3 regions of the Bradyrhizobium sp. BEA-2-5 genome follow, and region 2 is predicted to be linked to each of the others. Evidence: riboswitches for the same ligand, from Rfam matches in the RefSeq annotation. Region 2 holds a riboswitch; each other region holds the start of a gene.
What was found. Region 2 has a riboswitch for cobalamin ahead of metE (5-methyltetrahydropteroyltriglutamate--homocysteine S-methyltransferase). Riboswitches for the same ligand answer to the same signal wherever they lie in the genome.
Positions count from the first base shown of each region.

Region 1 (5,405 bases), 2.1 Mb from region 2:
CGATCGTGCCTGTCACCGCGACCGCGCCGCCAACCCCGAGCGCCACGCCCGTGATCACGAAGAGCCGCAACCGCCCGACATCGACGCCGAGGCTCTGCGCCGCCTCCTCGCCGAGCGTCAGCGCGCGGAAGGCGCTCGCCTGGCTGAGCAGGATGGCGGCGCCTGCGATGATGAAGGGCAGCGCCAGCGCGACGTGCTGGAAGCTCCGGTCTTCCAGCGAGCCGAGCAGCCAGAACGCGATCTCCAGCACCACGAAGGGATTGCTGGAGAGGTTCATCACCAGCGCCGTCGCCGCCCCCGCAAAGCTCGAGATCGCGAGCCCGGCGAGGATCAGGATCAACAGCCCGGCATTGCGGCCGGCGATCGCAAGCAGCGCGAACACCGAGCCGAACGCGGCGATGATCGCCACCACCGGCAGCGCGTAGGAGCGCACATCGGCGAGGCCCAGCGCGATTACCAGCACCGCGCCGAACGCCGCTGATTGCGGCGCGCCGAACAGCGACGGCGAGGCCAGCGGATTGCGCAGCAGCCCTTGCAGCGCCGCACCGGACAGCCCGAGAATACCGCCGATCGCGAATGCCAGGATGGTGCGCGGCAGGCGGATCTCGCGCACGATCACCTGCGCCACATCGCTGCCGCCGCCGAACAGCGCCTCGATCACCGCGAGCGGCGACAGCCGCACCGGCCCGATGCCGAGCGAGAGCACGCACAGCAGGGCCACGAGCGCGAGCAGCGCCGCGGTGGCGCCCCACCGGCGCCGCGCCGCGACCTCGGCCGCCAAGGCAAAATCCTGCACGCTCATTGGATCCATGCTCTTACAGCGATCGCCGTGGCAGACAAGCGACACTCGACAAAAACCGTGGCCGCCCGGCCATTGCCCGACTTCCGCCGGATTGACTTTGCTACCCGGCCGAACCCTAGATGAACATGACGGTTCTTTCGTGAGATGAAAAGGGAATGCGGTGCGGGGAAACTTGTCCCCAATGCCGCGGCTGCCCCCGCAACTGTAAGCGGTGAATCCTTCGTCAGAAGCCACTGGGAATCTCGGTCCTGGGAAGGCGACGAAGCGGTAACGACCCGCGAGCCAGGAGACCTGCCGTCAGCCGTGGTCACACGCGAAGATGTCGGTCGGGGAGTACAGGCATGAGCTTCACCTGATGCTGTGAGCACGATGGTGAGACTGGTTCGCGGTGACGTGCCACTGACGTTACCGAGACCTCGCTTATGTTCTCCTTCCCTTTCCATCGGCGACACCGCGCGCTTCTGCTCGCGTCGACGATGATCGCGCCGGCAATCCTTTTCTCCGCCGCGCGGGCGCAGCAGGCACCCGCTCCCGATCAGCTGCCGGCGATCGAAGTCACCAAGCCGCGCGACCAGAACGTCACGCGCGCCAGGCCGGCCGCTGACGAAGCGCCGGCGCCGCGACGCCCGGCGCCGGGCACCTCGCAAGGCAACGACACAGGCAGCGGATCGGGCACGACAGCGACCGGCGCGGCCACCGGAACGGATGGCACCGGCGGCGGCCGCCAGTTCGCCGGCATTGTCGGCTCCTCCTCGGCCGTGATCACCGCCGACGACATCGCCCATTCGCCGGTGCAGTCGTTGCCCGAGATCCTCGCGCAGGTGCCAGGCGTGCAGCTGCAAACGCCCTATGGCGGACCGAACGGCGCCAAGACCTCGGTCGACCTGCGCGGCTTCGGCGCCTTCGCGACCGACAACACGCTGTTCCTGCTCAACGGCCGCCGCCTCAACGACGTCGACAAGGCCGGCTTCGACCTCTCCACCATCCCGCTCAATGCCATCGAGCGCATCGAGATCACGCGCGGCAATTCCGGTGCGGTGCTGTATGGCGACAATGCGGTCGGCGGCGTCATCAACATCGTCACCAATAACGGCGTCGGCGGCCCGCCGACGACGATGCGCGCCGAGGCCGGATTTGGCTCGTTCAACACCCGCATGGCCGCGGTCTCCGCGGCGCTCAACTCCGGACCGTGGTCCACCTCGTTCTACGGCAACGGCATCAAGTCCGACGGCTACCGCGTCAACAATGCGCTCGACCAGCGCAACGCCGTCGGCAACATCAACTACACGACGCCTGATCTCACCGCCTTCCTGACCGTCACCGGCAGCGACCAGAAGCTCGGCCTGCCCGGCGGACGGCTGGTCGATCCGTCGATCGGCGTCAATGAGCTGCTCACCGACCGCCGCGGCGCCGCGACGCCCTTCGACTATGCCAACCAGCAGACCGCCAGCGTCACCGCCGGCTTCACCAGGTCGCTGATGAACGGCGTCGACCTCATCGTCGACGGCGGCTGGCGGCAGCGCGAGACGCAGAGCGGCTTCTTCGGCAGGGTGCCGACCATCAGCTTCGCCTCGACCTACAATGACGCCGCGCTGCAGACCTGGTCTCTGACACCGCGGCTCAGCGTCAAGAACGTGATGCTGGGCATGCCGTCGACGATCCTGACCGGCATCGACTATTACGATTCGACCTTCCGCGAGGCGCGCGGCGCCTATCAGGGCGTCGATCCCTTCCATATCTACAATATCGAGCAGCAGTCCGTGGCCGGCTATTGGCAACATACGCTGGGCCTGTTGCCGACGACCGACTTCTCCTACGGCGCGCGGGTCCAGAACACCAGCATCTCGGCGCGCGATCGCTACGATCCGAATGCGCCGTTCGCGTTCGATGCACAGGCAGCGCCGCTCGACAGCAACGAGACGCAATACGCGCTGCATGTCGGCGTCGAGCATCGCCTGACCGACACCTTCTCGGTGTTCGGCCGCGCGGCCCGCGCGTTCCGCACGCCAGATGTCGATGAGCGCGTTGCATCAGGGCCGTCATTCGACCCACTGACCTTCGCCCCGATCCCGCAAACGTTCCAGCTCAAGACCCAGACCTCGCAGGACATCGAGGGCGGCTTCCGCGTCAGGACCAATCGCTTCCAGGTCCAGACCAGCGTCTATCTGATGGATCTCGACAACGAGATCCATTTCAACCCGGTGCTGTTCTACAACACCAACCTCGACCCCACCCGCCGCTACGGCTCCGAGACCAGCGCCTCGCTCGGGGTCAGCGACAGCGTAACCCTGCGCGGCGGCATGGCGATCACCCGGGCCGTCTTCCGCGAAGGCGTCTGGGCGGGCAACGACGTGCCGCTGGTGTCGCGCTACACCGCGAGTGCGGGCCTCACCTGGAACATCTGGCAGAACTATCTGGTGCTGGACGCCACGGTTCGGGCCTGGAGTTCGCGCATCATGGACAACGACCAGGCCAACACCCAGAGCCGGATTCCCGGCAACGCCACCGCCGATATCAAGCTGAGCGGGCAAGTTGACCGCTACTTCTGGTCGCTCAGCGTCAACAATGTGCTGGACGCGCTCTACTACGACTACGCCGTCGCAAGCACCTTCACGGACGGTCGCTTCAGCGCCTATCCGCTGCCCGGTCGCACCTATCTGCTGAAGGCCGGCGCCACGTTTTAGAGCGTGATCCGGTGGGGCGGGTGTGCCCTGCCGCACCGTCTCCCGAACATTACAAACGCACGGAAACTGGGGTAGAGTTCCGGCAGCTGATTTGACCCGCGCAGGGGAAACGCATGGCCAAGGCCGGGAAGCAGACCAAGGGCGGCACGAAGATCAAGGACAAGACCGACGACAAGGCGAAGAAGCCTCCGCCACCCGCAGCGCTACAGGACGATGACTATTACGAGGACGGCGACATCGCCACGCCGAAGCTCGACCGCTACGGCAATGATGACGAGCCGTTGTGAGGCGCGGCGAATATCGATCGACAGATCCTGCGCGCAGTCGCGCGCGGCGGCCTGGTAGCTTGCGAGCTACCGAGCCCGGCTCGTCGTCGCCAAGCAGACAATAGGTCGCAGCGGGGTCATGGGCTGGCCCCCCTTCCGGATTGGTTGCTATGCTAGGCTCCGCATGGACGCTGGGTCCTTGCTGGGGGCGGTGCCATGAGATTTGCGAAGGCGGCGCTCACGGTCTTCTGCATGATCGTGTCGACGTGCGAACCGTCCAATGCGCAACAAGCCCCCAGGAAAGTAGGAATTCTTGTCAACGGCAGCCCGTCGCCGCTGTTCGACTCCATCAAGAAAAACCTTCTGAGCGACTTCGCCGACCGCGGCTATCTCGAAGGACGCGACATCGTCATCGAACCGCGATTTGCCGAATCGAAGCTCGAGCGCCTTCCGGGCCTCGCCTCGGAGCTGGTCAACGCGAATGTGGATGTCATCCTCGCACTCGGTGGCCCGGCGGCCGTAGCGTCGCAGAAGGCCACGTCGACGATCCCGGTGATCTTTGCGATCGTGACCGATCCGGTCGCGTTGAAGCTTGTCGCCTCGATGGAAAAACCGGGAGGCAACGTCACGGGCCTCACCAACCTCGATCCGCAGCAGGCCAGCGACCAGTTCAAAATTCTGAAGGAGGCATTCCCCGGGATCAAGCGCGTTGCGATTCTCAGTGATCAAACGATCCCCGGCGCGGATGAACGCGGACTCGCTCCGATTGACCGCGCCAACGAGGCCGCAGCCAAGGCCCTGGGGCTGGAGCCGCAAATCGTGAAGGTCAAGGGTGCGGACGATCTGGAAGCCGCGATCGCCGGGATGGCGAAGGAACACGCGGAGGCGCTGCTGGTCCTGGAAGTGCCGGTGCCCTGGAGCAATCGAAAACGAGTCGGTGAACTGGCCATGAAGAACCGCTTGCCGGCAATGTTTCCCGGCGGCCAGGCGGACGCGGGCGGGGTGATTACCTATGGCGCCAACGTCGCCGATACATGGCGCGAGTTTGCGACGTTCGCCGACAAGATTTTCAAGGGAGCGAAGCCGGGCGACCTGCCGGTCGGCGTCGTCACCAAGCGAGAGCTGATCTTCAATCTCCAGGCAGCCCGGGCGGTGGGCGTCGAGATTCCACCGGAGCTATTGAAGCGCGCAGACAAGATCGTGCAGTGAATTCGCACTGAAGGATACTAGCGGAAATCGCCGTTTTCGATCGCCTTGATGCTGCCGCGATCGAGCAGATGCGCGCCAAAGCCGCCGCGCGCCAGCGATGAGGCGATCTGCGGCGATGCCAGCAGCAGCACTGTCGTCATCGCCAGCGGCACGGCACTGAGCCAGTCGAGCCGCACCGGCGTCAGCTCTTCGCTGCTGCCCCGATAGTGTCCTTCGCCAGTGGCGATGCGGCCGCATTCCCGGATCAGGTCACGCCGCGTGCCATCGCGCGACGCACTGCCGAGCAGCGCCTGCATCGCCAGATGCGTCCGCACCCCGGCGCGCCCCTCGGCCAGCGGTGCCGGCATCTCGCCGCGCGAGACGCGCAGCAACAGATCGACCAGATCGACGCCCGACTGAAAGGCGTTCATCGGCTCGACCAGCCGCGGGTTGCAGTCGATCAAC
Region 1 covers NZ_CP136629.1:757,570-762,974, reverse strand. The annotation lists gene RX327_RS03415 (FecCD family ABC transporter permease) at 1-802, opposite strand, end outside; cobalamin riboswitch at 915-1,116, shown strand; gene RX327_RS03410 (TonB-dependent receptor) at 1,279-3,486, shown strand; gene RX327_RS03405 (hypothetical protein) at 3,600-3,773, shown strand; gene RX327_RS03400 (ABC transporter substrate-binding protein) at 3,969-4,961, shown strand; gene RX327_RS03395 (hypothetical protein) at 4,979-5,405, opposite strand, start outside.
Region 1: another riboswitch for cobalamin. It lies ahead of RX327_RS03410 (TonB-dependent receptor); the one in region 2 lies ahead of metE (5-methyltetrahydropteroyltriglutamate--homocysteine S-methyltransferase).

Region 2 (5,405 bases):
ACGCGAGCAGCAATGCGCTCGCAGGCTCTTATGCCAGCCTCACCTCCGCCCGCCCGGCTTATCGCATTGCAGGTGGTGGCGTAGTCCCACGATTTCCCAGCGAGGATGTTTTCCTCGAAGCATTCTACAAATCTAAGTTGGAACTGCAAAGCTGCCTTTTGCAGGAACGCTGCTTGATCCGCCTGCCGAAGCTGCTTTGCGTGCTTGAGCACGGCGATTGAGAATTCACGTATCTGATGCGAACGATCAATCTCGGTTAATGCTGCGTCAAGTGCCGACATCTGCATAATCATTCCTGGGTTCCGCCGCAGGCGCTCGCGTCTATGAAGAGGAATGCTGATCCGCACGGTCCAGCATCAGGGCATGTAAAGTCCCATGCAGCCGGAGCTGCATTTATTTGCAGTTCGCGTTGTTTGTGGCCGCGACGCCCAGAAGGTAGACAATGAGACTGAGAGTTGGGTCGCCGAGCATTCTCCCCCTTCACATCATCCGCCGATCTCTTGGCACGTTCCCCCGATGATCGTTTGTTGCTCGGAGACACCGAGACTTACGCCGTGGCCGCTCACATTCCGCTTGCCGATGGCACGATGCGCTCCGGCGAGATGACTTATGATTTTCCGAGCCTACAACCTGACGCTGCGTGAGATTCAAGCCGTTTTTGTTGATCTGGCCTTGAACGGCACCGTCCGCGATCTAAGTGACATCATCTCAGCGATCGGCTTTTCCGAGCTGCTCGTTGGCGCGCTCGCACACCGCCATGCATCAGATTAAACTCTCTCCAAGCAACATCGTTGTTGAGATTTCACCTGCACGGCTGGTCTCGCGGACAAAGAGGAACCTGTCTTGCAGTTCGCGCGCACCACGACGCCTGAGGCTGCTAGGCAGCTATTTGTGCCGTTACAGATTGCGCAGACACCGTCCGGCTCGACGCAAGAAGCCCAACCACTTTTTATGTCAATTGAAACCGGTTTGGCTGCCCGCCAAGAAAGTGGGAATATGAACACGTCACCATAGATATTGAGGGGCCGTTCGATTACTGAAGGACGTGCGGCAGCAACGACCGCCAACGTGCGCGAAGTCGAAGATTCGTCGGCACAAACTCTAGCGCGCATCGCGCGCAGCGCCTTTCAGGCACTCTGGCTCAGGGATGAGATGAAATGGACATATGCGCCGAGACTGGACGCACAGTCCTGGCCGCGACCTCTGATTGGCCCCTGCACGCCATTCCAGCTTCGCGCGTATTGGCGGATGCTGGACCGGCAAGCGGCACGAAATGCGACGAGAATAGGATTAAGCCCAAGATCGCTAACTTGTCCGAAATCGATCCGAAGCGCGTAGCAGTCTTCTCTACCGGCGGGATGCGACAAGACAGCGATATCGTGTTCGCCGATCTCCCCAAACTTCTCGCGCACCAAGACCGAGCGCCGCGATGGCTTCGGTTCACGCGGATCTGCCCCGGCCCTCCGCCTGGAACGTGAGGCAATCCGCGAGACTGGTACGGAGTTTCGACATCAAAAACGTAAAGAACGCGAATGCGTCTATTCTTCAATGTAAGGCGGCCAAACGATCGCCGGCATATGCAAAATCCAACCGAAAATGTTCATTTTTACAAATCCTGCCTCAAAGTCCCCGCGGGGCTTTCCAGCTGACTGGAATCCAACGCGTGACTTGGTAGGCGCATCGATAGTCTTCCCCGGCTCGTCGCCCGGAGAAACGAACGCAATGTCAAGCCCGCCCGCGTCAACTGGATGCTCACAACCGAGAAGGCGCGCGTAAAAATGGCGTGCGCCGTCCAAGCCCTTCAGCCAAATCAAGTCAATTTCAACGATTCAACTGCTCAGTGCCGCGGTTCTAGTCAGCTTCTCGAAAGCTAACCTGCCTACATTCGACCTTGGTCTGTAGACGCAAATGCCGGCGATGACTGAGCTTGGTCGCGAACCCAGGTAGGCGATGAGCCGATCGGCAAGAGGCTTTGTCGCTTATAAGAGCAAGGAAAGCCCCATGGAATCCAATCGGATAAACGGTGCCGGCTCGCGCGGGCCGGAATTTTGGGACGTCAGCACACAGGAGAATCATGACTTATTTAGCCAGACTGTGAATGAAATCAGGTCATCGTCCGCCGCACCTGTAGCGGCAAAGCCTCCGATTTGGAGTTCGAGCGCTCCGTACGGGAACTTCTCGCGCAACGGGTATTCCTGGAACAACGATGTATGGGGCGCTGGCGCTGGGCATCAAACGATTTCGGTGCGTGACTCGAACCAGTGGAGCGTATGGTCGAACCAGCCGAATACGAAAGGCATCAAGAGCTATCCGCACGAGTCCTTCAATATCGGGAAACCGCTCAGTTCAATCAACACTCTGAGCTCGAACTTCAATCAGGAGGTTCCTGCTGGTGGCGCTTGGGACGCCGCCTACGATATCTGGGGCAACTCAAACCAGCAGGAGATCATGCTCTGGACAAACTACACCGGAAACTCGGACGGTAGCGGCAACGTAAAGCCGATTTCATATCACTATGCCCCTTCCGGGGCAGCGATCCCGGTTTACCGCAATATCAATGCAGGCGGGGCGACTTGGAACGTGTTTGAGGGCTTCAATGGTCACAAGGTCATCTCACTCCTGTGCACTTCGAAGACCAACAGCGGGACAGTAGACATCAAGAGTATCCTGCAGTGGATCAAGTCGACGGGCTATTTTGGCGACATAAACGTCGGTAGCGTCCAATACGGAGTCGAGATCACCTCCTCTCCTGGGGGAATGAACTTCAATTTCAACAACTGGACCGTGACCTCGAAGTGAAGATCCGCGTGCCGGAGATGATCTGAAGGGCACCAGCCGCAAACGGTTCGAACGCCTTGTTATGGAACATAAGCCTGCCTGGATACTCCGCCTCTGGGTCGACAGCGTATCCGAGCGCTTCGAGCCGAATTTTAGTTCCGCTCGGAATGAGCTGGTCCGGCTTTCATACTGAGGCGTGGGAAGGCCGCCAGCACCGGCGGGCGCTCCATCACTGCTTCCGACATCGGCAGGATAGGGCCCTCTCGCCCGCAAGACGCCCTTCTGCACGGCCGCCGAGTTTGAGGCCATCGGTTGCGCGACGGTCATTGGCCAGTGTCCGCGTTGGGGGTGCCAGCAGGGTGCAACAGACTTTATGCCGCTATTTCACGTGATGGCGACGCGCACGAGATTGTCGAAAGCATGCAGAAGCGCGCAGAACTCTATGCGATCGTTGGGTTTGCACCACTACAAGTCACTCTATTCTTCGGTTGTACCGAGCATCATTCCCGTCGGGATGCCGCAACAACCATAGTTTCTGAGGGTTGACGCACTCCCTCCGTTGCAGGTAATCGAAACCGTTGAGGTTCTCCAGATCACGATTGACCTGGAGCTAAGAGGGAAGCCGGTGCGCAGGTTCTTCGGAACGAAGCAATGCCGGCGCTGCCCCCGCAACTGTAAGCGGCGAGCCATCGTCCATTTCAGCCACTGAAGCGCAAGCTTCGGGAAGGCCGGACGATAGCTAGGACCCGCGAGCCAGGAGACCTGCCTCGGCAACATTAACGTCCACGGGCGGGGTGTCCCGGTGGTGCGGTTGCGACCCGTTTGCGCTCAACGCGCCTTGCGGAGTCCAGACGTGTCACCACGGCCTTTGCCCCCATTTGGGGTTAAGCCAATGTCCTCTACATCTATCTCCTCACTTGCGGTCGCAACTCTTGGTACGGCGCGCATCGGTCCACGCCGCGAGCTCAAGCTTGCGCTCGAAAGCTTCTGGTCCGGCACATCGGACGAGAAGGCATTGATCGAAGCCGGGATCGGATTGCGCACCGCCAACTGGGCGCGGCAGAAAAAGCTCGGTGTCTCGGTGATCCCGTCGAACGATTTCTCGTTCTACGACCAGGTGCTCGACACCTCGGTGATGGTTGGAGCGATTGCCCCGATCTATGGCTGGACCAGCGGCTCGATACCGCTTGCGACCTATTTTGCAATGGCGCGTGGCACCCAGGGTGATGTCCAAGGCGACCCGCACGATGCGTCCCGCGGCAACGCCCATCATGGCCAAAGCGTGCCGGCGCAAGAAATGACCAAGTGGTTCGACACCAACTATCACTATATGGTTCCGGAACTTGCGAAGGATCAGCAATTCCGTCTCGTCTCGCGCAAGCCGATCGAGGAATATGAGGAAGCCAAGGCGCTGGGCTACCAGACCCGACCTGTGCTGGTCGGTCCCGTCACCTTCCTCAAGCTCGCCAAGAGCAAGGATGCCGGCTTCGAGCCGCTGTCGCTGCTGGACCGACTGCTGCCGGTCTATGCCGAGGTGCTGCGGGAGCTTGCCAGAAGCGGCGCGGAATGGGTTCAAATTGACGAGCCCTGTCTGGTGCTGGATCTCGACGAGGCAGCTCATGACGCGCTGCGGCGTGCCTACGCCGAAATCGCCAGGGCTGTGCCGCAGATCAAGATCATGCTGACGAGCTATTTCGGCGGCCTCGGCCAGAACCGCGACACGGCGTTCGCGCTTCCCGTGGCCGGTTTGCATTTCGACCTGGTGCGCGCGCCCGAGCAGCTCGACGACCTCGCTCGCCTGCCCACCGACCGCGTCGTCTCGCTCGGTGTGCTGGACGGCCGCAACATCTGGCGTGCCGATCTGAGCAGAATTCTCGACCGGCTTGAGCCAGTCGTCGCAAAGCTCGGCAACAACCGCGTGCAGATCGCGCCCTCGTGCTCGCTGCTGCATGTACCGATCGATCTCGCGCTGGAAGTCAAGCTCGACGCCGAGGTGAAGAGTTGGCTGGCCTTCTCCGTGCAGAAGATCGAAGAGCTGGCCGCGCTCGGCAGGTCGCTCGCAAGCGGGCGCAGGTCGATCGCAAAGGACTTGAAGGCATCCGACGCCGCCGCGTTAGCGCGCAAGACCTCGCCGCGCATTCACGACGCGAAGGTGGCAAGCCGTATTGCCGGGATCGACGAGGCAGTGCGCCGGCGCGCCAGTCGGTTCGAGAAACGAGCCGAAGTGCAGCATGCGCGCTTCAACCTGCCAGCTTTCCCCACGACGACAATCGGCTCCTTCCCGCAGACCCAGGAAATCAGGAAGGCGCGCGCCTCGCACGCCAAGGGAGACCTGAGTGATACCGCCTACAAGACTTTCCTGCAAAACCAGACGGCACGCACCGTGCGCTGGCAGGAAAGCATCGGCCTCGACGTCCTCGTCCATGGCGAGTTCGAGCGCAACAACATGGTGCAGTACTTCGGTGAGCAGCTCTTAGGATTCGTCTTCACCGAGAACGCCTGGGTGCAGTCCTACGGCTCGCGCTATGTCAGGCCGCCGATCCTGTTCGGCGACGTGTCCCGTCCGAAACCGATGACGGTCGAATGGTGGCAGTATGCGCAGTCGCTCACCACAAAGCCGGTGAAGG
Region 2 covers NZ_CP136629.1:7,021,835-7,027,239, forward strand. The annotation lists gene RX327_RS32720 (hypothetical protein) at 1-293, opposite strand, end outside; gene RX327_RS32725 (hypothetical protein) at 610-771, shown strand; gene RX327_RS32730 (glycosyl hydrolase) at 2,002-2,799, shown strand; cobalamin riboswitch at 3,343-3,563, shown strand; partial or broken gene metE (5-methyltetrahydropteroyltriglutamate--homocysteine S-methyltransferase) at 3,671-5,405, shown strand, end outside.

Region 3 (5,405 bases), 3.7 Mb from region 2:
CGTCGCGCCGGTGTTCTGGGGCGCGCTGTTCGGCCTGCCCGGAATCCTCGGCTACAAGGCCATCAACACGCTGGATTCCATGATCGGCCATCGCAACGAACGGCACGAAGCGTTCGGCTGGGCGGCGGCGCGTATCGACGATGTCGTCAATTTCATTCCGGCGCGGCTGACCGGGCTTCTGTTCGTGCTGCTCGCGCCGAACCGTTCGCAGGCGTGGTCATGCGTGTTGCGCGATGCGCAGCGGCATCGCTCGCCGAATGCCGGATGGCCGGAAGCCGCGATGGCCGGCGCGCTCGGCGTGCGGCTCAGCGGTCCTCGCATCTATCAAGGTCACATCGCCGATGAGCCCTGGCTGAACGAGGGGGCGCGCGATCCGGCTGGCGCTGATGTCCTCACCGGGCTGAAACTCTATCGCTACGCCATGATTCTGTTGGCCGGGGCGCTGCTGGTCCTGGCGCTGGCATGAAGGAGCGGCGCATGCGTGAGCACGGCGGGAATCTTGATGTCGCCCGGCAGCGCTTCGGCGGCGCTGCGGACGACTGGATCGACCTGTCGACCGGGATCAATCGGGTGCCGTATCCCTTGGTCGAAGTCGAGCCGCGGCACTGGAGCGCGTTGCCGTCGCGATCCGATCTTGAATCGCTGCACGACGCCGCGCGGCAGGCCTATGCGACCGACGCGTCGATCGTGGCGATGGGCGGTGCGCAGGCCGCCATTCAGTTGCTGCCGCATCTGGCGCCCCTGGGGCGGGCGCGGATTCTGGCGCCGACCTACAATGAGTATGCCGCGGTGTTGTCGGCCGCCGGCTGGGACGTCGCCGAGGTGTCCGATCTCGCCGCGCTCGCGGGTGCGGACATTGCCGTCGTCGTCAACCCGAACAATCCCGACGGACGACGCCATGACCAGCGCGAGTTGCTGGCACTGCTGCCGCGCGTTGGCCGGCTCGTCATCGACGAGAGTTTTGCGGATGCCGTTCCTGACCTGTCCCTTGCATCGGAAGCAGGACGCGCGGGGCTCCTGATCCTGCGCTCCTTCGGAAAGTTTTACGGACTTGCCGGCTTGCGGCTCGGGTTCGCGATCGGCAGCGAGGCGGACATCGCCGCGCTTGCCACGATGGCGGGCCCATGGCCGGTTTCGGGCGCCGCGATTGCGACCGGACGGCGCGCGTTGCTCGCTCACGACTGGGCCAAGGCCACGGCCGCGCGGCTGGCCGACGACTGCGTCAGGCTCGACGCAATGGCGCGATCGCAGGGCTGGACGCTGGTCGGCGGCACGTTGCTGTTCCGGCTGTACCAGACCGACGATGCGCTGGTCGCGCAGGAGAAGCTTGCGCGTGCGCAGATCTGGTCGCGGGTCTTCCAGCAAAAGCCGGGATGGCTGCGGCTCGGCTTGCCGGGCAGCGAGGCCGAATGGTCTCGCCTTTCCGCCGTGTTGTCTTCGGTCTAGCGACGATCTCAGCGTCGCCTCGCCCCGCGTGCGGGGAGAGGTCGGAACGCATCGCCAGATGCGTTCCGGGTGAGGGGGAGTCTCCGCGAACGCAGCTATCACCGGATATGCGGAGACGGCCCCTCACCCCAACCCTCTCCCCGTGAAGAACGGGGAGAGGGGGTACAGCGCCGTCGCTGTTCGACCCAGGAATCATCTCGCTTTAACGCGCCAGCGCGAGCAGGCCTTCGACATCGAGATGGGTCTCGATGTGTCCGGCAAGCGTGTCGAGCGCGCTCTCGACCCTGGCGCCGTAGGGCTGATCAGCCGCCGCGATGTCGAGTTGCGCGAGGAAGGCCTTGCGAAATTCGTCCGAGGCGAACAGGCCGTGCAGATAGCTGCCGTGAACGCGCCCGTCACTCGAAATGGCGCCTTCCGGCGCGCCGTCAAGCGATGCAAAAGGACGCGCGCGATCCGGACCGTCGGTGCGGCCGATATGGATCTCGTAGGCGCTGATCGGCTGGCTGGTCGCTTCATGCACCGCGCTGACGCGCGTCAGCGTCTTCTGTTCGGTCATGGTGGTCGTGACATCGAGCAGCCCAAGGCCGCGCGTTTCACCGGCGGGCCCCTCGATGCCGTCAGGGTCAGCGACGCTGTGCCCGAGCATCTGATAGCCGCCGCAGAGGCCGAGCACATGGCTGCCCCTGCGGTGGTGCGCGAGAAGATCGATGTCCCAGCCCTGCGCGCGCAGGAAGGCGAGATCGCCTCGCGTGGATTTCGAGCCCGGGATGATGACGAGCCTGACATCACCGGGAATGGCGTCGCCCGGACGCACCATGAGGAGATCGACGCCCGGCTCGAGCTTGAGCGGATCAAGATCGTCGAAATTGGCAATCCGCGACAGCGCAAGGAACGCGATCTTGCACTGGCCCGGCTTGCGCGCCTCGCCGAGCCCGAGCGCATCTTCAGCCGGAAGTTCGCCGGCGCGGACGAACCAGGGCAGCACGCCAAACCCGCGCCAGGCGGTGCGCTCTTCGATCAGCCTGTAGCCATCGTCGAACAGCGTGGGATCGCCGCGGAACTTGTTGATGACAAATCCACGGATCATCGCCGCATCGTCGGGGTCGATCACCGTCTTGATGCCGACGAGCTGCGCGATGACGCCGCCGCGGTCGATGTCGCCGACCAGCACGACCGGCACGTCCGCCTTGCGCGCAAAGCCCATATTGGCGATGTCGGCCTTGCGCAGGTTCACCTCGGCCGGGCTGCCGGCGCCTTCCACCAGCACGAGATCGGCGCGCTGCTTCAGGCGCGCAAAGCTCTCCAGCACCGCGCCCATCAATGATGGCTTCATCGCCGCGTAGTCACGCGCCCGCGCCGTGGCGATGCGCTTGCCGTGAACGATGACCTGAGCGCCAACATCGGTCTCGGGCTTCAGCAGCACCGGGTTCATGTCGGTATGCGGCTCGACCCCGGCGGCGAGCGCCTGCAGCGCCTGGGCGCGGCCGATCTCGCCGCCATCGACGGTGACGGCGGCGTTGTTCGACATGTTCTGCGGCTTGAAGGGCAGCACGCGCAAGTCCCGCCGCGTGAAGGCACGCGCAAGGCCGGCAACGATGAGCGACTTGCCCACGTCCGAACCGGCTCCCTGGATCATCAATGCGCGCGTCATCGCCGAAGAGTCTCAGAACTCGACGCCGGCTTGCGCCTTGATGCCGGAGCGGAACGGGTGCTTCACCAGCGTCATCTCGGTGACGAGATCGGCGATCTCGATCAGCTCGTCCTTGGCGTTGCGGCCGGTGAGCACGACATGCGTCATCGGCGGCTTTGACGTGGTCAGAAAGTCGACGACATCTGATATCGCGAGATAATCGTAGCGCAGCGCGATGTTGATCTCGTCGAGCACGACCATGCGCAAGCTCTCATCGAGGATCAGCTCCTTGGCCTTCTCCCAGCCGGCGCGCGCGGCGGCGATGTCGCGGGTGCGGTCCTGCGTCTCCCAGGTGAAGCCTTCGCCCATCGCGTGGAACTGGCAGAGATCGCCGAAATGGCCGGTGAGCAGGCGGCGCTCGCCGGTGTCCCAGGCGCCCTTGATGAATTGCACCACCGCGCAGGGGAAGCCATGGGCGACGCAGCGGACGATCATGCCGAACGCCGAGGAGGATTTGCCCTTGCCGCTGCCGGTGTGGACGATGATCAGGCCCTTTTCGCCGCTCTTGGTCGCCATGATCTTGTCGCGGGCGGCTTTCTTCTTCGCCATCTTCTCCGCGTGGCGCGTGTCCAGCGAAAGATCGGTGCCGACGGCGCCGTCTTCAGCGTCGTTTCCATCTGAAATCATCACGTTCCTTCGGCTTGACAAGTGCGAGGCTTGGACGAATGGTGGTGCGGCGTTGGTTCCTGTCCTATGACAGGCGAAGAGGGAATGCGATAGGGTCCGAATCGGCAAGATTTGGGTCCAAAATGCAGCCGCCCCCGCGACCGTGACCGGAGAGATGCCCGAAGCCACTGATTCCCGCGGGAATCGGGAAGGCGGGGATCGAAGGGCAAAGCCCTGCTCCGCAAGCCGGGAGACCTGCCAGCGCGACGAGTTTTGGACCGGCGGACGGGGTGTTCCGCGACGGGGAACGAACCTGTCCAAAATCGGTTCGTGTGCCTCATCGCTACCCGCTGTCAATCCAGGAAGGGCGATGAGCGTTACACTTCATGTCTGCATTACCTGCCGCGCCGGCCAGACGCCGGCGGAAGGTGAGCTCGCGCCCGGTGCACGCCTGCATGGCGCGATCCTCGACGCCGGCGTGCCCGACGGCGTCAATGTGGTTCCCGTCGAATGCCTGTCGGCCTGCAGCCAGGGCTGCTCGGTCGCGCTCAGCGCGCCCGGCCGCTGGTCCTATGTCTATGGCCGCCTGTCCGCCGATAATGCCGCGGATGTGATCGCCGGTGCCTCCGCCTATGCGGCTGCGCCCGACGGCCTCGTGCCCTGGCGCAGCAGGCCGGAAATCTTCCGCAAGCAGTCGCTTGCCCGCATTCCCCCCATTGCCGTCGTGCCGGAGGCCGCCGAATGAATTCGCTCGCAAAAGTTCCGGTGACGGTGGTCACCGGTTTTCTCGGGTCCGGCAAGACCACGCTGATCCAGCATCTGCTCGCCAATGCGAACGGCAAGAAACTCGCCGTGCTCGTCAACGAGTTCGGCAGCGAGGGCGTCGACGGCGAGATATTGAAGTCGTGCGCCGATGCGAACTGTCCGGAGGAGAATATCATCGAGCTCGCCAACGGCTGCATCTGCTGCACCGTCGCCGACGATTTCATTCCGACGATGGAGAAATTGCTGGCGCGCCCGGTGCGGCCCGATCACATCCTGATCGAGACCTCGGGCCTGGCGCTGCCGAAGCCGCTGCTCAAAGCGTTCGACTGGCCGCAGATCCGCTCGCGCATCACCGTGGACGGCGTGATCGCGCTGGCCGATGCCGAGGCCGTCGCGGCGGGCCGCTTCGCGCCGGACCCGATTGCCGTCGAAGCGCAGCGCGCCGCGGACGAAAATCTCGACCACGAGACGCCGCTGTCGGAAGTGTTCGAGGACCAGATCGCCTGCGCGGACATCGTGCTGCTGACCAAGGCGGATCTCGCCGGGGCGGAAGGGATCAAGGCGGCGAAAGAGGTGATCGCGGCCGAGATGCCGCGCGAGGTGCCGATGTTGCCCGTCGTCGACGGCACGATCGACGCACGCGTGATCCTCGGGCTCGGGGCGGCGGCGGAAAACGACCTCGCGGCGCGGCCGTCGCATCATGACGGCGAGGAGGAGCACGAGCACGACGATTTCGCCTCCGTCGTGATCGATCTTCCGGAGGTCGCGGATATCGATGCGCTGGTCGCCTCGGTCCAGCGTCTGGCGCGCGAGCAGAACGTGCTGCGTGCCAAGGGCTACATCGCGGTCGCGGGCAAGCCAATGCGCCTCTTGCTGCAGGCCGTCGGCGAGCGCGTGC
Region 3 covers NZ_CP136629.1:3,295,039-3,300,443, forward strand. The annotation lists gene cbiB (adenosylcobinamide-phosphate synthase CbiB) at 1-466, shown strand, start outside; gene cobD (threonine-phosphate decarboxylase CobD) at 478-1,446, shown strand; gene RX327_RS15190 (cobyric acid synthase) at 1,649-3,097, opposite strand; gene cobO (cob(I)yrinic acid a,c-diamide adenosyltransferase) at 3,110-3,763, opposite strand; cobalamin riboswitch at 3,800-4,020, shown strand; gene RX327_RS15200 (DUF1636 domain-containing protein) at 4,113-4,487, shown strand; gene cobW (cobalamin biosynthesis protein CobW) at 4,484-5,405, shown strand, end outside.
Region 3: another riboswitch for cobalamin. It lies ahead of RX327_RS15200 (DUF1636 domain-containing protein); the one in region 2 lies ahead of metE (5-methyltetrahydropteroyltriglutamate--homocysteine S-methyltransferase).